Rhodohalobacter sp. SW132: one gene and its partner. Each later gene encodes a partner of the first gene's protein in a complex. Links are inferred from orthologs where the notes say so. Each region holds a gene or a part of one and is shown on either strand. Other genes may lie near its edges. The genes, in order: groL and metK.

What was found.
Region 2: the proteins of groL (region 1) and metK are in contact, whole or in part, in a cryo-EM structure (PDB 8P4O), measured with the Escherichia coli proteins. The link is inferred for Rhodohalobacter sp. SW132 from one-to-one orthologs.

Annotation. Positions count from the first base shown.
Region 1 is NZ_QUOK01000001.1:829,461-839,940, reverse strand. The notes cover bases 5,181-8,087. They hold groL (chaperonin GroEL), read left to right. Parts: upstream 5,181-5,752; coding sequence 5,753-7,423; downstream 7,424-8,087. Other genes in these bases: DYD21_RS03540 (DNA-3-methyladenine glycosylase), read right to left, coding at 7,779-8,087; groES (co-chaperone GroES), read left to right, coding at 5,405-5,692; rsmA (16S rRNA (adenine(1518)-N(6)/adenine(1519)-N(6))-dimethyltransferase RsmA), read left to right, coding at 5,181-5,226. Also shown: DYD21_RS03575 (SUMF1/EgtB/PvdO family nonheme iron enzyme), read left to right, coding at 1-262; DYD21_RS03570 (Gfo/Idh/MocA family protein), read left to right, coding at 291-1,628; DYD21_RS03565 (FAD:protein FMN transferase), read right to left, coding at 1,917-2,954; DYD21_RS03560 (alanine dehydrogenase), read right to left, coding at 2,971-4,185; more of rsmA, read left to right, coding at 4,432-5,180; more of DYD21_RS03540, read right to left, coding at 8,088-8,723; DYD21_RS03535 (PAS domain S-box protein), read left to right, coding at 9,062-10,480.
Region 2 is NZ_QUOK01000001.1:94,282-104,799, reverse strand. The notes cover bases 4,667-7,611. They hold metK (methionine adenosyltransferase), read left to right. Parts: upstream 4,667-5,535; coding sequence 5,536-6,687; downstream 6,688-7,611. Other genes in these bases: DYD21_RS00400 (amidohydrolase family protein), read left to right, coding at 6,853-7,611; ruvB (Holliday junction branch migration DNA helicase RuvB), read left to right, coding at 4,667-5,445. Outside these bases: DYD21_RS00430 (tol-pal system YbgF family protein), read left to right, coding at 1-15; DYD21_RS00425 (hypothetical protein), read right to left, coding at 226-537; DYD21_RS00420 (adenylate/guanylate cyclase domain-containing protein), read right to left, coding at 552-1,133; ppk1 (polyphosphate kinase 1), read right to left, coding at 2,111-4,264; more of ruvB, read left to right, coding at 4,423-4,666; more of DYD21_RS00400, read left to right, coding at 7,612-8,166; DYD21_RS00395 (amidohydrolase family protein), read left to right, coding at 8,186-9,403; DYD21_RS00390 (SLBB domain-containing protein), read left to right, coding at 9,593-10,518. UniProt on the Escherichia coli protein: Catalyzes the formation of S-adenosylmethionine (AdoMet) from methionine and ATP.

The DNA of each region.
Region 1 (10,480 bases):
CCCATTGTTTATTCCTGATGAACTCTATCCGCGGGCTGCAAGAGGCGGATCGTGGACAGATGGCGCTGAAGCGGCGAGCTGTCTGAACCGGCGTGCATCCAACCCGAGGTGGAAAATGAATGATCCACAGCTCCCTAAAAGTTTGTGGTGGCATACTAATGCTCCTTTCATCGGGTTCAGAGTCGTAAAGCCAAAAGACCAGCCGGAATCGGTTGAAGAGATGGAGAGATACTGGATTGATGCGATTCAGGATTATTATTAAATATTACAACTAAAAAACAATCAAGCATATGGAAAATAAAAACCTTTGGAGCACCAATATTTCAAGAAAAGACTTTGTAAAAAAGACATCACTGTTTGCTGGCGGCGGGCTTCTGCTCGGCAGTTTACCAGTGGGTGTTTCGGCATACGCAGCCGGTAATGACACGCTTAAAGTTGCGGTTATCGGGTGCGGAGGAAGGGGAACCGGGGCTGCAAATCAGGCACTGAATGCGGATCCAGGAGTGAAAATCGTGGCACTCGCGGATCTGTTCAGAGATCGGATTGACCAATGTTATGATGCACTTTCTCAGCATCACCTTGAAACCGGCCGCCTGGATGTTCCCGAAGAGCATAAATTCACAGGCTTTGATTCCTACAAAGAAGCAACCGCACTGGCTGATGTTGTCATTTTAACTGCCCCTCCAGGGTTCAGGCCGGCACACTTTGAAGAAGCTGTAAAAGCAGGCAAACATATGTTCATCGAAAAGCCGGTGGCAACCGATGCTCCGGGAGTACGGCGCGTTCTTGAGGCGGCAAAAGAGGCGAGGGAAAAGAATCTGAACATGGTGCTTGGTTTGCAGCGCAGATATCAGAACAATTACCGGGAAACGTACAAGCGGCTTCAGGATGGAATCGCGGGTGATATTGTTTCCGGTCAGGTTTACTGGAATGATGGCGGCGTGTGGGTTCGTGAGCGGGAAGCCGACATGGGCGAAGTTGAATACCAGGTCAGAAACTGGTTTTACTTCACATGGCTGGCCGGAGATCATATCCTTGAGCAGAATATCCACAATATTGATGTGGCTAACTGGTATATCGGTGAATATCCCGAAACCGCACAGGGGATGGGCGGCCGCGAAGTAAGAACCGACAAAAAATTTGGCCAGATTTTCGATCACCACTTCGTAGAGTATACATATCCCGGTGGTGCCGTGATTTCAGCACAATGCCGTCATCAGCAGAATACGTTTTCAAGAGTGGCAGAAAACTTTCAGGGAACCCGGTCCAATATCTATGTGGATTTTAACAACCGGGCGGAGATCCGCGGCAGAGACGGAACCGTACACTTCGACCATGACGGAATGAATGATCCGAACCCGTACCAGCAGGAGCATGATGAGCTATTTGCTGCCATTCGCAGCGGAGAGGTTATTGATGATATTGATTACGGGGCGAAAACAACGCTTGCGGCAATCATGGGACGAATGGCCACGTATTCCGGCCAAATGATAACATGGGAGGAGGCGATGAATTCCGATGCGCAGCTGATGCCGGATTATGTAGCATGGGATATGGAACCACCCGTACTTCCGGATGAGAACGGATATTATCCTGTTCCGGTGCCCGGCGTGAGTCGTCCTCATTAGATTAGAGAGTTGTAAAACTAAACACCGGAAATGTGAAAAGAATTGCAAAGGCTCGTGATTGAGTCCCCCTTCGAAGGGGGAGAGCGAACGGAGTGAGCAGGGGGATGATCATCCTAATCGTGCATGGTTCAAAACTTGATGCATAAGCACAAAATATCATCCCCCATTGCCCCCTTCTTCCGAAGGAATCCCTGCGGGGGAAGGGGGGGGGCACTCCTGAATAAACTCCATATTGAAAAAAAGTAATGGGTTTTAAGTTGATACCTCGTCTGCTTGCAGCGAGGTAGTTTATTTCAAAATTTCAGAAATCCCCGATGTGCGCCACTCCCGGATCTCACCATTCTCTTCCATAAAGAGAATCGCTTCTGTTTCTTCAAATTTTTCAATCAGCTCAATTCCATCTTCCGGGGCCATCATGGTAAGTACCGAAGCGAACGCATCAGCATACATTCCGTTGGATGATATAACCGTAGCTTGAATCTGATCAGCAGACCCGATCCCGGTTTTTGGATTGATAATGTGGGAGTAGCGTGTGCCGTCAATTTCCATAAACTGGTACATATCGCCGGACGTGGTGAGGGTTTTGCCTGACAGACTCAGAGTTATGTAATCGGATGTTTCGCTGATCCCGCCCTTTGGGACGGCAACATCCCAGGCGGAGCGTCCGGGCGGTGGATCTCCAGCGCTGATATCTCCGCCGGCATCCACCAATACGGAATGGATTCCATAAGAGTTGATCACACGAACCGCTTCTTCCGCTGCATAACCTTTGGCAATGCCGCCAAAATCGAGCTGCATATTGTCAGCCATCAGACGAGCCGATAAATTTTCTTCATCCAGTTCGATGTGGTGAAACCCAACCCGTTTTTGCATTGATTTGATTTCGTCTTTGTCAGGAAGTTCCGGATCAGGCAGCCTGCGAATGTATCGCCAGGTATGCGTCATCGGGCCGATCGTTACATCAAACAGCCCGTCGGTTTTACGGGATATCCACACCGACATTTTCAATACATCAAAAAAAGAGGGGCTGATTTCCATCCACTCTCCTGAACCCGACAATCGCGATAGCCGGTTTAGCTCACTCTCATCAATATAATCACTCATGCTCTGATTGATCTCTTCAATACGGTCAAACGCAGAATTCGCCGCGTTTTCAGCTTCTTCTTCCGATGCAGAATAGAGCATAATCTGAACCTGAGAACCCATATGGCGGGATTGAAAATCGTATCGCTGCAGATCCTGCGACAGGGTTAATGCAGGAAAGAGAAAAAGAAGGAAAACGGTTGTCGATAAATAAGCTGGAAGCGAATAAAGATTTTTGAACATAGCGATGGTTGCCGCTTTAAATTTGTGAAGCGATCAGCATATCGATTTCGCGGTAGGGGATATCAAAAAGTTTGGCGAGTGATTTTTTGGTGAGATGTTTTTTGTAAATATAAGTGCCGTTACGGAGAGCAGAATGGTGCCAGAGACATTCATGTATGGTGGCCGCGGATCCGAGTTCCAGTACGTACGGCACCAAAACATTGTTTAGTGCGTAGGTTGCGGTTCGCGCTACATTTGATGGTATGTTCGGCACGCAGTAGTGAATTACATCATACTTTGTAAACACGGGGTTTGAATGTGTAGTTGGCTCGCTCGTTGAGATGCATCCGCCCTGGTCTATTACTGCATCGACAACCACGCTTCCCGGTTTCATTTTCTGAACCATTTCTTCCGTAACCCAGCACGGTGCACGGTCTCCTTCGGTCATTGCAGCACCGATCACAACATCGGCAAATCCCATCGCTTTGGTGAGATAGTGGTGATTGGCCGTTGCGGTAACAATCCGTCGATCGAGAGCATTTTCGAGCCGGCGAAGCGCTGCGAGGTCATTGTCCATCACAAAAACCTGTGCACCGTAGCCGAGAGCTGTTCGCGCAGCATATTCGCCCGTAATTCCGGCGCCCAGAATCACAACGGTTGCCGGGGGCACGCCCGATATTCCGCCAAGCATAATTCCCTGCCCGTCGCTGTTGTTTTCCAGGTAGTGAGTGGAAATCTGAACCGCCATCGATCCGGTTATTTCATGCATCATCCGCACGATCGGGAATTCATTATCTTTTCCTTTTATAAATTCGTACCCGATCGCACATACACCTTTTTCGATCAGGTTTTTCAGGAATTCATATCGAGTGTGACCCAGATGCAGGGCAGAAACCAGGATTTGATTTGGTTTCATCCACTCCTGCTCGTTCATTGTGGGAGGAGCCACTTTGGCTATAAGATCAGACTGGCTGAATAGCTCTTCCGCGCTGTACGAAATTTCAGCGCCGGCATCAGCGTATTCCTGGTCGGAGAAGTGGGCGTCAATTCCCGCGTTTTTTTCGATCCATACATCATGACCGTTGGCCACCAAGGTGGATACGCCCCCGGGAGTGAGCGAAACCCGCCGTTCATCATTTGAGATCTCTTTTGGAAGTCCAATTTTCAGCGACCGGCTGGTTGAAGATTTCATGAGGCTTTTTTCAAGCGTCTGAATTCCGATCTGCTCTGTATCAAGTGGATTAAGTTCCATGAGGCTGGGTAATGCGGTCGGTTAGTGAAGATTTTGTTTCTGATAGAAAACAACCCTGTAAACTACATAAAAAGGGTTGAGTTGCAAGTGTGGGGTGGAAAATAGGAGAATTTTAGATCAAAATAAGTGGCAATCACATTCAGAGATAATTTGCAACAAACTCTTTGTGATACTTGCAGACTTCGTACCTTTGAGACAGAACCGGATAAACTATCAAAAAAATAATTCTCTACCTAAACTCAGCTCATGAATCATCAACCCCGTAAAAAGAAGAGCCTTGGTCAGCATTTTTTACGCGATAAACATATGATTTCAAAAATCGCCGGTTCCATTCCTGCAGAGCCGGAAGATCGGGTTGTGGAGATTGGTCCAGGCGACGGCGCGCTTACGGAGCAGCTGGTTGAAGTGTATCCAAATCTGACCGCAATTGAGATCGACCCGGTGATGGTGGAGCATCTGCAGCAAACCCTGCCAGATCTGCATATCATCAAAAATGATATTCTGAAAGTAGACTGGTCGGATGTCTTGTCTGACAATACCCGGCCTGTTCATGTAATTGGGAACCTGCCCTATTACATTACCAGCCAGATTCTCTTTTCACTGCTCCATTATCGTTCGCACCTCGAAACCGCAACACTGATGATGCAGAAAGAAGTGGCCGAGCGAATTGTGGCCGAGCCGAAAAATAAAACGTACGGGATTCTCAGCGTTCAGACACAGCTGATGTGTACACCTGAAATATTGTTTGATGTGCCGCCGCAGGTTTTTTCCCCTCCGCCAAATGTAATGAGCGCCGTTGTTCAGCTTCGGTTCAACAAACCCAGCCTTGCCTGCAGCGACGATCATCTGAAAACAGTGGTTCGGATGGCGTTCAACCAGCGCAGAAAAAAACTGAGCAATGCCCTTAAGCGGCTAAATACAGAACTGCCGGCCGATGAATTTGATTTTAACCTGCGTGCCGAGGCGCTGGCTCCTGCCATGTATGAAAAGTTGACAGCCCGTCTTGAACAACTTGGCACCTTTGAGCCGGGAATGGCATAAAATCAGGCCAAAACGCCCCTCTATTTTGCCATAAAGAGATTTTGATCGCCTCTTTGCCACAAACAATCAGTTTGGTACGGATGTTGCGAAATGACTTACCTAAGCAAGCGCTTTTTGAATTAAATGCGCGCAAGACTTTATAAATAACCATTAACTCAAATCATAAGGAGTCATACCAATGGCGAATATTAAACCTTTAAGCGATCGCGTGCTTGTACGCCCGATAGAAGCTGAAGAAAAAACCAGTTCCGGAATCATTATTCCCGATACAGCAAAAGAGAAACCACAAAGAGGAACTGTAGTTGCTGCGGGACCCGGAAAAGTTGAAAATGGCACCAAAGTTGACATCACCGTAAAAGAAGGAGATGAGATCCTTTACGGAAAGTATTCAGGAACCGAAGTAACACTGGAAGGTGAAGAGTACCTGATTATGAGAGAATCCGACATCCTCGGAATTGTCTCGTAACAAAAAATATCAAGATTCTGAACGACACAATTTTAAACACTAACTAAATCAGTTAAAGATATGAGTAAATTAGTTCATTATGATGCGGATGCACGCGACGCGCTGAAGCGCGGCGTTGATAAGCTTGCAAACGCAGTAAAAGTTACATTAGGCCCACGCGGACGTAATGTTGTTATTGAGAAGTCTTTTGGTGCGCCAACCGTAACCAAAGATGGTGTTACAGTAGCCAAGGAGATTGAACTCTCCGACAGAGTAGAAAATATGGGCGCACAGATGGTGCGTGAAGTGGCTTCCAAAACCAACGATAATGCTGGTGACGGAACAACTACAGCAACCGTACTTGCGCAGTCTATCATCCAGACCGGCCTGAAAAACGTGACTGCCGGTGCCAATCCAATGGACCTCAAAAGAGGCATTGACAAGGCAGTTGTTGAAGTTGTGAAAGAGCTTCAGAACCTCAGCAAGCCTGTAGGCGACAGCCTCGACAGCATCAAGCAGGTTGGAACGATTTCCGCCAATGGCGACGAAGAGATCGGTTCTTTCATTGCACAAGCGATGGAAAAAGTGGGTAAAGATGGTGTGATTACCGTTGAAGAAGCCAAAGGAACCGAAACCTATCTCGAAACTGTAGAAGGTATGCAGTTCGATCGCGGTTACCTGTCACCGTACTTCGTGACAAACAGCGAAACGATGACGACCGAAATGGAAGATCCATACATCCTGATTTTCGACAAGAAGATCACGAACATGAAGGATCTGCTTCCTATTCTTGAGAAAGTGATTCAAACCGGCAAGCCTCTCCTCATTATCGCAGAAGATATTGAAGGCGAAGCGCTGGCAACTCTCGTAGTGAACAAACTGCGCGGATCACTGAAAGTAGCTGCAGTTAAAGCTCCCGGCTTTGGCGACCGCAGAAAAGCGATGCTCGAAGATATCGCAATTCTGACAGGCGGTACCGTAATCAGCGAAGAGCGTGGCTACAAGCTTGAAAACGCAACGCTTGATTTCCTTGGCCAGGCTGACAGACTGAACATCACAAAAGATGATTCTACTATTGTTGGCGGTAAAGGCAAGAATGATGATATCAAAGCACGCATCAACCAGATCAAATCTCAAATTGAGAATACCGATTCTGATTATGATCGTGAAAAACTGCAGGAGCGTCTTGCTAAACTGAGTGGCGGTGTTGCCGTGCTCTATATTGGCGCTGCTTCTGAAGTAGAAATGAAAGAGAAGAAAGCCCGTGTGGAAGATGCATTGAACGCAACACGTGCTGCTGTTGAAGAGGGAATTGTTCCCGGCGGCGGCGTGGCTTACCTCAGAACACTGAAAGTGTTCGACAAGCTGAAGTCTGATATTGCAGATGAGAAAGTAGGCTTCGACATTGTGAAACGTGCACTCGAAGCACCGCTTCGCGCACTCTCTAACAATGCCGGCGTTGAAGGATCGATTGTAGTACAGAAAGTACTCGAAGGCAAAGATGGATTTGGCTACAACGCCAGAACCGGTGTCTACGAAGACCTGATTAAAGCAGGCGTAATCGACCCAACCAAAGTTACACGCTCCGCACTTGAAAATGCGGCATCTGTTGCCAGCCTCATGCTGACAACCGAAGCAGTTGTTGTTGAGAAACCATCAAAGAATGATGATGACGACAACGGTGGCGGCATGCCCGGCGGTGGAATGCCCGGCGGCATGGGCGGAATGGGAGGCATGGGCGGAATGATGTAAATCACCGCTTAAACTGACCCATTTGGCATCAGCCGAATGAAATCAAAAAACCCCGTTCTGTGAAAGCAGGGCGGGGTTTTTTTTGTGTCTTCATCGGATGATTGTCTTTTTCATCCGATGAATTTCCGAGCAAGGAACTGTTTTGGGTTAAACTGTTGAGGGGGCATGCTGCGCATGCTGTTGAGTTTCGCACTACGTGCGAAGTTGAATTGTTGAGTGGAAGTGAATGGTTATTTATTCAGGTCCACAGAAAAATCCCGCAGGGAAAAAACTAACGAACCGAGAAAGTAGAATCTGTTTCATAAATTTCAACAGTTCGACATTCATCTGTTCATCTGTTCATCTATTCATCTGTTTAACTACTCCTCTTCTTCCGCCCAATCATATAATCCACAAATAGAAATTCAATAGCGGCAGCTTCGTAACCTTTCCAGGTTGAAATCATCTCCCGGAACTGTTTTTCTGATGTATTAGCCGGATCACCGCCGTAGCTCATGATGATCCATTTGCGAAGGCCTTTCTCTTCGCCTTTTTTGATGTTGCTCGGAAACACGGCATCGGTCCGTTCGCGGAAGAGCATCAGGTCCTGGGCTGAGGTGGGGCCCACGCCTCTGACTTTCGAGATGGTATCGAAAAACTCCTGTGGGCTCGCCTCTTTATCAAGCCACTCCATACTCACTTCGCCGGCGAGAATATCCTGTGCAAGGCCCACAAGGTATTCGCCTTTTCGCAGCGTAGGACCCATTTTACGAATCTGTGCGGGATCGGCTTTGGCCAGCTGAAACGGGCGCGGCCAGGCGGGAAGGGTTTTGTCGTTGTGGGTCAGGTGTGTGCCGTACGCTTCGCGCATTTTAAACGCCATCTTTTTGGCTGTGGGTTTGTGAGAGAGCTGCATCTGCACAATGCGGTAGATAATATCTTCCAGCAGTGTTCCGCGCGACATCCGTTTCAATCCGTAATACTCCGTCAGTTTTGGTCCGAGTACAGGGTCATTTTCAGCCTTTTCATAAAGCGGACGCAGATCCAGACCGGTGCCTAAAATTCGGGCCAGCGTTTCGTTTGCCTGTGAAACCTCCTCTTTCGACAGATCTTCCGGCGATTCAATATGGAACTCCGGGTTTTCAGGATCACCGTTAAAAAAGATGGTCACTACCACATCACGCTCTTTCAGCGGCAGCGGGCGGGTAAATCCCTCTTCAAAAATCTTCACCGGCTCATGCTCGTGATCAAAATAGGGATCGATATCGAGGCAGATAAACCAGTCGTGCGGCGGTGTGGATTTCAGGGTCCAGGATGACATCAGGTGTTCTCTTAAATGTTAAAATTAGGATCGAAGAAAGGTAAACATAAAGATATCGAAATTATCTCCGGGGTTGTAAGATCTGCATGTATAATTGTTAATGAGATGGGAGTGTGTGCCGATAAGGTGATAAATATCAGCCATTAAAGGTACATAATTTTCAGGTGTCTGTGTGAACAAGTAAGTCGGGGTAACTAAGGATACCTGAGAACATAAGGACATACGTTGTAGTTGAAGCGAAATTACGCGTTATTGGGGAAATGACGGACGATATGTGATCGTTTTCCAATCTGGTTATTAAAAATATGAAAGTCTAAAGGAGCTCTCAGAAATCGAATATGGGAAAAGAAAATCCTTATCTCTCAATATTTCAATCGTTGCCCCAGCCGGCAGTTCTTATCCGTGCGAACAGTCCGGATTTTGAAATAGCGGATGCGAACGAGGCGTTTATCCAACTTTCAGGCAAAAGCCGCGAAGAATTGATCGGGCACCGTCACTTTGACATCTTCCCGGATAATCCGGCTGATGATGAATATAACAGTGCAGAAAATCTCAAAAAACTTCTGGATGAGGTAATCCGGACCGGTGAGCCTAATTCAGTATCGATACAGCGCTACGATCTTTTTGATAAAGAGAGCGGGACCTTCCAAAAGAACTATTATCATCCACATCATACACCGATTTTTGATGAAGAAAACAACGTAGAATTTATTCTGCAAACCGTTCGGGAGATATCCGGACAGACCCAGCAGGATATGCGAAAAAATGAAGCCCGGTTTCGTGCTCTTGTGGAACGCGGAAACGATGTGCTCTTTATTCTTTCGCCGGAAGGAAAACCCAGCTACGTTTCCCCCACAGTAGAAAAAATTCTCGGGTACACGCAGAAGGAGGCGCTCGGCCTCGATATGATGAATTCGATTCATCCAGATGACATGCAGCACGTTGGTGAGGAACTGCAACTATGTATGGAGCATCCCGGCAAACCGATTGAGGTAACTCCCGCCCGAATGAAACACAAAGATGGCAGCTGGCGCTGGTTTACCGGAACCATCACCAATATGCTGCACGATCCCGATATTAACGGGATTGTGGACAATTTCAGGGAAATCACCGAACAAGTTGCGATAAAACAGAGGCTTAACCAGACGGAAGAGCTGTATCAATCGCTTATTCAAACCCTGGACGGAATTTCTTGGGAAGCAGATGCCGAAACCTTTCTCTTCAGCTATGTGAGCCCGCAATCAAAAGAAATTCTTGGTTATTCGCCCGAAGAGTGGCTTGCAGATCCGGAGTTCTGGCAAAATCATATTCATCCCAATGAAGTGGATCATGTGGTGTCGTATTGTAAAAGCGAGTCCAAGGAGGGGAGAAACCACGATTTTGAATACAGGATGAGGTCAGCCTCAGGGGAATATGTTTGGCTGAAAGATGTAGTGACCGTGATTCACGAAGACGGTAAACCGTCGAAATTGCGCGGAATTATGATCGATATAACCGATCGAAAGCGAGAAGAGCTGGCAAAACTTGCAGAGCGGGAAAAATATCGTTCGATCTTTGAAAATTCACTGGTAGCATTTTTCGTTTCACGTCCGGATGGTACCATACTGGAGGCAAATCCAATGGCGTGTACTCTGTTTGGATATACGGTTGATGAATTTCGGGAAATTGGCCGGCAGGGGTTTATCGATCCGAAAAGTCCGGGGCTGAAAGATAAGCTTGAAGAGAGAGATGCTAAGGGCCGTACGAAAGGGGAGTTG
Region 2 (10,518 bases), 730 kb from region 1 along the record:
CTGCAAACCGGTTGATTGAATCGGGATAGTGTTTTGTCATTGATATAGCGACGGAGATATAAACGGAGATATAAGATGAGAATCTTCACCGGATAAATTCGCTTGATCCGGTGAATTGTCAAACCTTTTCATTATCCAACGTATAAGCTGACAAAATAACGTGAGTCCTGTCCACTCATCCGAAGACGTGAAGTCAGCGGATGAGGTCATCTCATTAACCGGGCACTAATACCCTTCACCACGATTCACGATTTTATTGTTTTCATCTATAAAACCTTCAAACCGGGCAAGCTGAATAATAGTAGTCGAAAGCAGCTGATCGATATTGATGGCAGATGATTTCAGCCAGATATGTGTGTCGCGATCATCAGGGTATTTTTCGATGCACTCTCTGGTATATTCTTGAAAATCTCTTACCATCTCCAGGATTTCCATTAATTTATTAGGGCATTGACATTCAATCATGTCGGCATGTTTTTGAAGCTCTTTTATCGCTTCATCGCTGATCTGACTGCCATCCTGTACGGTGATATTCATTTTATCAAAGTTATTTATTTAGAATTTGTTGGTAATAGCCAATATGTTTGTACAATTTTCTCTTTCCCTTTCAGCTTTTTCAAAGGCATTTTTTGGAATTTAAATAAATCGCTGATTCTCATCTGTGTCGATTCAGATACAAGAACATCAACTGAGAAAAATTTTGTTAACCCTTCAATACGGGACGCTGTGTTTACGGTATCACCAAGAATGGTAAGCTGCGTGATTTTACCAGTGGTTATGTTCCCTACGGCAACTTCTCCGGTGTGCAAACCTATCCCTGAATTAACCACAAGCTGATCATTTCGATATCGTTCTGAATTGATTTCAGTGAGCCGTTTTCTTAAATCTATCGCAGCGTTACATGCCGATTCAGCATGGTTGTCTGCTTTTCCGTTAATTCCGAAATGAGCCATAAACCCATCACCGGTAAACCGATCAACCGTTCCGCCATTTATCTCAATTTCATTACCAAGCACAGCCAGTACTTCATTTGCAAAGCGTACTGCCTCTATCGGTTTTTGATTTTCGAGGAGCGTGGTGAAGTTGCGAATATCACAAAAAAGAACAGTCGCATCACATGTATAACTCGTCATCTGTATTTTTTCTCACATCCCAATTGCGTGATTGTATCTGAAAATAGCAATTTTGATCGAAAGGAAATAATAATCTGAATCGTACTCGTCTTGGTTTGTGATTGTATTGTGTAACAGATGTTACTTATGCAAACTGCACAGCGGACCTAATAGACATTTTTCGGTAGTACCCTTAGTTCGATTATTAATCAATTTTATTTATTCTGTATCAAGTCTCCCCAAATAAGTAATGACACTAACATAATCCAAATTTAAAATTCTTTTCCTGGTACTTTTGAACGGTCAAAAGTACCCAAAACCCGCCGGACTGGTGATTCCTTCAGTCGGGATTTGCGGTCCGTTTTGCGATGTAAAAACAAAGGTCCATATCACTTAGTGACAATAATCTTAGATTTGGCCGGTAGTTTTTACAAACATCGCATACACTCCCCGCAAACCAAACACCTCCTTCAGTAATCAAAGGCCGGACTATTCAAAAGTTGATAAAAAGTTGTTGAGTATATCAGCTCATTTGGTTCCCTTTGAAAAAAGTCATCAACGTTAGTGACATTGCCCTAAAAAAGGGAGAATTAGAGGGGTGTCCATAGACTTTTCCCCTATTCTGATGGATAACATCTCAATCTCGCCCTGATAGTCGGGACTGGAAAAACACCAGCTGGCGCGGGATAATAGAGGAGCCCTTTTCTATTGGTTGTGAGAAATTAAAGACTCAAATTCAGGCCAACTTAACTTTTTTAAGGCCATGAATGTATCTCGAAACTCCCCTCCCTGTCAAGTCCCGTTAGGCGCGATAGAGCGGGGGTGGATCAGAAAGACTGGGAGCAGAATGTACAAGAAATCTTTATTTACTTTGGCGCAATTTCTTTTGAAATTAATTTTCTCACAGCCTCTCTAAGGTGGACTTTTATGGTTGTATTTTAAGAATCGAGTTCAGGTTAGTATAAATCAATAGATTACGAAAAATCTGAATTGAACAATTAGTCCATCGACTTTGGTATTGGATTGTTGTTGTTTTTAATGTGATCCATTAATTGTTCATGGACGGAAATGGCTTTTTCATCTTTATTTATTTGAATCCGCTTGTAAGATCCGTCAGACTGCATCATCCATCTGAGTTGATTGTCCCGTAAATAGAGCTGCAAGAGAAATTTCAAGTACAAGTTCAACCCCTTGTCCTGAATGGGGGTTAACACCTCTACCCGTGCATCAAGATTTCGGTGCATCCAATCTGCAGACCCAATCCAGTATCGATGCTTTTTAGCGTTTTTGAAGTAAAAACACCTTGAATGTTCCAGGAACCGTCCGATAATGGAATGGACGCGTATCGTTTCACTCAGCCCCTTTTTCCCGGGGATCAGACGGCACACTCCCCGGACAATCAGGTCTATTTCAACTCCAGCCTGAGACGCTTGGTACAATTTCTCGATTGTCAGAGGATCTTCAAGACTATTCATCTTCGCAATTATTTTTCCGCCATTTCCATTTTCAGCTGCTTCAATTTCTCCATCAATCATTTTAATAATTGAACCGCGCATATGACGCGGGGCCACCAGCAGTTTTTTATAGGTTTGATCCGGCGCGTACCCGGTGAGCAGATTAAAAACATCGGTGACATCCCCTGCTATTTCAGTATCACAGGTGAAATAACCCAGGTCTTCATAAAGCTGCGCAGTATGTGGATGATAATTCCCTGTGCCGATATGCACGTATCGAACCAGTTCTCCACGCTCTTCGCGGACGACCATTGTCATTTTTGAATGAATTTTCAGCCCTGATATTCCATAGGATACATGAACGCCTGCTTTTTCAAGTTTCTGTGCCCAGGTGATGTTCCTCTGTTCATCAAACCGAGCTTTCAGCTCAACGAGCACCGCAACCTGTTTACCATCATCCGCAGCCTTTATAAGCGAATGCATCAATGGCGAATCACTTGAGGTGCGGTATAAGGTTTGCTTGATCGCGAGCACACCGGGGTCTTTTGCTGCTTCCTCGATAAACCGCTGAGTTGTTAGCTCAAAACTGTGATAGGGATGATGAACTATAAAATCACCCTTTCGGATCGTATCAAAAATGTCGGGAAGCTCCTCATCAGTATTATGGCGAAAAACGGAATGCAGTGCCGGAACCCACTTTTCGTATTTCAGGTGATCCAGCCCGTCAAAATCGTAGAGCTGGGTGCAGTCGGCCAGGCCGATTGGGCCATCCATCTCAAAAATGTCTTTCTTTTTGATTTTCAGGTTCTTCATTAGATATTCTTTCACATCTGCAGGTGTTCGGCTGTCAATTTCAAGGCGAACAATTTCCGCAAACCGCCGCTCCCGAAGTTCATCCTCAATCATCTCCAGCAGATCATCTGCCTCTTCATCCTGCCGTTCTACATCCGCATTTCGTGTGACGCGAAAAAGATGCACCGATTCGACCTTCATCCCCGAAAAGAAACGATCGATTTTTTCTGTGATGATATCGCTGATAGAGACAAGAATCCGGATGCCTTTTCCTTTTTTTAGAGTGATCCATCGCGGACGATTGGACGGAATTTTAATCCTTGCAAAATGATGATCACCTGTTTGTGGATTCTGCAGTTTAATAGCCAAAGACCGGCTTTTATTAGAAATAAAGGGAAAAGGATGTGCTTCATCCACGGCGAGCGGGGTGATAATGGGGTAGAGCTGAGACTCAAAAAACTCTTCCGCTTTACGTTTTAATTCTTTACTCAGCTTGCTGTATCTCACGATCTGAACACCCTCTTTTTCGAGCTGCGGGAGCAGTGTTTCGAAATAACAGGTTCGATAGGCGTGGATCATCTTCAGAACTTCTTTGCGAACTTCACGAAGCTGCTTTTCGGGCGTCCGGCCGTCAACTGAAAGCCGGGTAACTCCCGCATGCAGCTGACGTTTTAAGCCTCCAACCCGTTTTTGGAAAAACTCATCGAGATTGGAGCATACAATGCCGATAAATTTTATTCTTTCGAGCAGCGGAATGGAGGGATCCTCCGCCTGGGCTAACACCCGCCAGTTGAACTGAAGCCAGCTGAGTTCGTAGTTCAAAAAATAGTCAGGGCCAGAAATATATGCCCCGATGACTTCAGTTCGGTCCAGGTTTATATTTTTTTTACTGCTGCTCTTATCCACAGGTCTGGATTTATTTACTATTGGTTCTCCGCTTGCATCAAAAATGGATGAAAACGGTTTCGTTATTCCGGTAACACGCTGAGATTCGGCGTGAAATTCTTTGTAAGTTACGATGCTACAATTAACAAATTATAAACCGAATTTAATACTGCTCCATTGTGCAAAATCCGCTTTTAGACCCGGAAAACAAAGATCAGCTTTCAGAAGAGTCGCTGCGCCCGTCCACGCTGCAGGAGTTTGTCGGGCAGCAAAAAGTGATCAACAATTTGAGTGTATTTATCCAGGCAGCAAAAAAACGGGGTGAAGCGCTGGATCACGTAATCCTCTCCGGGCCGCCAGGCCTTGGCAAAACTACCCTTGCCTATATTATCTCGAAAGAAATGGGAGGCCAGATTAAGCCCACAACCGGGCCGGTACTGGAAAAACCGGGGGATCTCGCAGGAATGCTTACCAACCTGGAAGAGGGTGATGTTCTTTTTATTGATGAAATTCACAGGCTGAACCCGGTGATCGAAGAGTACCTGTACTCTGCTATGGAGGATTATAAGCTCGATATCGTAATCGATTCCGGCCCGAATGCACGTAGTGTGCAGATCGACCTGAACCGGTTTACGCTGGTAGGCGCAACAACCCGAAAAGGGCTGCTGACAGCACCACTGAGAGCCCGTTTCGGAATTGACATGCGGCTTGATTACTACGATGTGGAACTACTGCAGCGGATCGCCCTGAGGACCGCTCACATTCTTAATTTTGGGATCACTGAAAAAGGAGCCCATGAAATCGCGCGCAGAAGCCGCGGTACACCAAGAATTGTGAATAAGCTGCTCCGGCGTACCCGCGATTTTGCCCAGGTAGACGGCCTTGATTCAATTGACGACGCCATCGCAGACAAAGCACTGAACGCCCTGGATGTTGATCACAACGGCCTGGATGATATGGATATACGAATTCTGAAAGCGATCATCGAAAATTACAGCGGCGGCCCGGTTGGGCTGGGAACGCTCGGCGTTGCCGTGGGTGAAGATAAAGGGACAATCGAAGAAGTGTACGAGCCATTCCTGATCAAAGAAGGGTTTATGCAGAGAACACCAAAAGGCAGAATTGCCGCCCCAAAAGCCTATCGTTATCTCGGGGTGAACCCGACCGGTAGTGAAACCGATCTGTTTAACGCCGATGACTAATCCGTGATAATCTTTGCCTGCCTGTGTGAATCAAAAGAATATTTTGTACTTTTACTGCCGTTTTAAATCCAATAAGCAGTCAATTTTTGAATGAAAAATTTATTTACCTCTGAGTCCGTTTCTGAAGGGCATCCCGATAAAATTGCCGACCAAATTTCTGATGCCATTCTCGATGCTATGCTAACCGATGACCCAAAATCGCGGGTTGCGGTTGAAACGCTGGTCACAACCGGCCTGGCCGTCGTATCAGGTGAAGTTACAACCGATTCATACGTGGATGTTCAGGAGATCGTGCGCGGAGTCATTCGCGATATTGGCTATACGAAAGCGAGTTATCGTTTTGATGCCGATTCATGCGGCGTGCTCACCACTATCCACCAGCAGAGTCCCGAAATTGCACAGGGCGTGGATGCAAAAGAAGATAAAGGAGAAGGCGCCGGCGACCAGGGAATGATGTTCGGATACGCCACCTCTGAAACGGATGCCTATCTGCCGATGTCTCTGCAGTATTCTCATGAGCTGCTGAAAACTCTTGCACATATTCGCAAAGAAACTGCATTGATGCCTTATCTCGGGCCTGACAGTAAAAGCCAGGTTACCATTGAGTATGACGATGAGAACCAGCCTAAACGGGTGGATACGATTGTACTTTCAACGCAGCATGATGAGGGTGTTTCGCAGGACGAGATTAAATCAGATATCAAAAAGCATCTTGTATCAGCTGTGATACCCAAGGATCTGATTGATGGAAATACCATTTTGCACGTCAATCCAACCGGGAAATTCGTGATTGGCGGCCCGCACGGCGACACCGGACTTACGGGGCGTAAAATCATTGTTGATACGTATGGAGGCCGGGGAGCTCACGGCGGCGGCGCATTCAGCGGAAAAGATGCTACAAAAGTAGATCGCAGCGCGGCATATGCAACCCGCCACATCGCAAAAAATATTGTGGCGGCTGAACTGGCCGAAGAGTGCCTTGTGCAGATCGCTTATGCGATCGGGGTGCCGGACCCGGTATCCATCAACATAAATACATACGGAACCGGCAAAGTGAGCGACATTGAACTGGCCCGGGTGGTAAATAAATTATTTGATATGACTCCAGCCGGCATTATTAAACGGCTTGATCTGAGAAAGCCGATCTACCAGAAAACGGCAGCATATGGTCATTTCGGCCGTGATGAATTTACCTGGGAGCAGCTCGATTTTGTTGATGCGCTTTCAGATGCAGTAAAATAAATACTTAAGAATATAAATTGTCGGATTGCATCGTGTGATCCGGCAGCTTCCTTCCTCAGTATTGGCATCGCCACTTGCCTTTTGAAACAATTCTCTCCTCCATTTTTGATGCTCAATAATTTATAGTACAATTGAGAAACTTTTTTAACGAATCGATTCTCCTTTATGCGATACATATCCACTTTTACAGTATTGCTGGCCATGCTGGTTACAGCGACAGCAGCCATTGCACAAGAGCAGCCGAAAGCGTTTCAGGGCGCTGAAATAATCACGGTAGCAGGCGATCCTATTCCGAACGGCACACTGATTATCCAGGATGGTGAGATTACCTCCGTAGGTCCATCAGCAAGCATCACGATTCCTTCCGGCGCCGAAATTATTGACGTTACGGGCCGGGTGATTATGCCAGGCCTTGTAGACAGCCACTCACATATTGGGGAAGGAGATGGGGGTGATCGATCCGCTGCGCTTCATCCCGATGTTCGGATTATGGACACCATTAACCCAACCAGCGATTCGTTTAAACGAGCACTGTCGGGCGGGGTAACAACCGCGAATATTATGCCGGGGTCCGGGCACCTGATGAGCGGCCAGACGGTGTATGTGAAGCTGAAAGAGGCGAACAAAATTGAGGATATGCTCGTCTATTCGGATGAGGAAAATGGCATCTACGGCGGGTTAAAAATGGCGAACGGTACCAACTCCATACGCACATCCGGTCCGTTTCCCGGAACCCGGGCCCGCTCTTCAGCCATGGTGAGAAATCTCTACATCCAGGCGCAGGAGTATCGCGACAAAGTAGAGGCGGCGAATGGTGATCCCGACGCATTGCCGCCGCGAAATTTACAGATGGAAACGCTGATCGAAGTTTTGGAAGGAAAGCGGATTGTGCATAACCACACGCATCGCCACGATGATATCTTAACGGCCATTCGGCTGGCGGATGAATTTGGGTACCGGATGGTGCTGCATCACGTAAGTGAAGGGGGACAGGTTGCCGAAGAAATTGCCGCTTCAGGATATCCCGCATCCATCATTGTGCTCGATTCTCCCGGCGGAAAACATGAGGCTATTAACCTGGATTATGAAATCGGGCCGAAATTGGAGGCGGCAGGTGCAGATGTGGCGTACCATACCGATGACCCAATAACCGACTCGAGGCTTTTTCTGCGAAGCGGGGCATTTGGAATGCGTGCCGGGATGAGCCGCGAGAAGGCACTTGAGGCGCTGACTATCGCAAATGCCCGGATGATGGACCTGGACCACAGAATCGGGTCGCTTGAAGAGGGAAAAGATGCTGATTTCATCATACTGAATGGAGACCCGTTCAGCGTTTACACGCAGGTTCAGCAGACCTGGATTGATGGAAAACTGGAATGGGACCGCGAAAACCCGGATGACAGAAAGTTTGGTACCGGAGGTGACGGAGTGTTTTCCGGATCATCCGGCCACCACCATTCACATGAGGGAGGGAAATAAGATGAACCTATCAAAAAAGATGAAAACAGCAATTTCCGGATTCAAGCTGCCATTTGCCACGCTCTCAATACTCCTGATTTGTACCGCTGTATATCAGGCAAACGCACAGCAGATCGCAGTGAAAGGCGAAATGGTGTACACTGCAACAGGTGAACCGATTGCCAACGGCGTAGTATTGATCTCAGACGGTATCATTGAGGAGGTCGGCCCGGAATCCGGTGTGCAAATACCATCCGGTTACGAGATCCTTGAGGCCCCGGTGGTCACTCCGGGTTTTATTGACGCCCATTCTGTGGTTGGCCTGGCAGGAATTTACAATGTGGATGATGATCAGGATCAGCTTGAACTCTCCGGTGCCATTCAGCCTGAGCTGAGGGCCATTGACGGGTATAACGCCCGCGATGAACTGGTCGGAGTACTGCGCGACCGTGGAATTACAACCGTGCACACCGGTCACGGTCCCGGCGCAGTGATCAGCGGCCAGACCATGATCGTTAAAACAATTGGCACAACGGTTGACCAGGCGTTGGTCGATTCCACGACGGCCCTTGCAATGACGATCGGAGCTGTGGTTAGAAATAATTTCGACAATCCGGGTACGCGGTCGAAAGCCATTGCCATGCTGCGGCAGGAGCTGATCCGGGCGCAGGAGTACAACGACCGGAGCGAGAATGGCAGCCGTGATCTTAAAATGGAGGCGCTCACGCAGCTTCTGAATGGAGAAATTTACGCCCTGATTACCGCTCACACCTCCAGGGACATCCTCACGGCCCTGAGACTGCAGCGGGAATTTGGGTTCAAACTCCTGCTTGATGGCGCTGCAGAAGCGTATATGGTGATGGATGAAATCAAAGAGGCGGATGTACCGGTTATTATTCATCCTACCATGATGCGGCTGGGTGGCGACGGGGAAAATGCCTCATTCGAAACCGCAGGAAAACTGGCTGATGCGGGCATTACAGTTCTATTTCAGAGCGGATACGAGGCTTATGTGCCAAAAACACGAGTTGTCCATTTTGAGGCCGCTATCGCCGTTGCGAACGGAATGGCTCACGATCAGGCGATCCGCGCACTAACAATTGATGCTGCAAGAGTATTAGGCCTTGAAGATTCCATTGGATCCATTGAAGAGGGTAAACAGGCTGATTTGGTTCTCTTTACCGGCGATCCGTTTGAATACACAACGACCGTTACCCGGGTATTAATCAATGGCGAAGTCGTCAGTGAAGGTGAATAACTTCAATATCCGGTTCAATAAATTACACAGCTTTAAGGTGCAATGAGCGATTTACTTCGTTATCTTAATCAGGCTGAATCAGGAATGAACTGCCTGCTATTTTGCACAATAAACGAACAGCAGGTGGGTTGTTCGGCTATAAAAACTCAAGAATTTCTTGCGCCATTTTAAATAATCGAGTTTAGGTTTATGCATTTTTATCGCATTCTATTAGCACTTAGCAGCTTGATTCTGCTCTCTTTTCTGTTGAGTAAGAACGGAAATGCCCAGAACGGCCAATCAGATAGATTTCAGCCCGGCACCTTTCAGAGTATTATCGGATCAGATCAGATTTACTTTGTGGACCAGGTCGGTCTTCAGCTGCTTGACCGCCAGATACCCGCCTCTGATTATCTGGAAGATGAAAATTTCCGTCTGGGTCCCCAGGATGTTCTCTCTGTAGATATATCCGGAACGGTCCCAATTAGTGCACGTGGCCTCGCCGTTAATTCACAAGGCCAGGTGTATATTCCCATGGTTGGTAATGTGGATATCAATAACCTTTCAATCAGCGAGGCGCGCGACAGGATTGAATCTGCCCTGGCTGAAGAACTGAATGAATTTGAAGTAAAACTGACCGTTGATCGCCCGCGCCGCGTAATGGTAAACGTTCATGGCGATATCCCTTATCCCGGACGCTATATCGTGCCGGCAGGTACCCGGCTCGATGCTGTGGTACACGCCGCACTGAATACCGGCTCGGTAGATCCGAACCAGGTGAACCCCGGCGAAGTTGAGCAAGCCCTTCTCTCCTCTCGAAATTATTCACTCCGCAACGTTTCTGTAACGCGTGATGGGGGCGCAATCCGTGCTGACGGAGACCTGATCCGCTATTTCCGTGACGGAGATACCGACTCTAACCCTTATCTTTTTAGCGGAGACCAGGTTCGCATACCCAGAGTATCGGAAACCTCTCCAACCATTTCTATTTCAGGCGCGGTTTATTCTGCGCATCAACTTGAATATCAGCAAGCGGATAATATTGAACGCCTCATCAGCATGGCGGGCGGTTACCTGGAAGAGGCGGATCAAAGCCGGGTGGTTATTCACCGGACAGAAGATCAGCAAACCAGCAG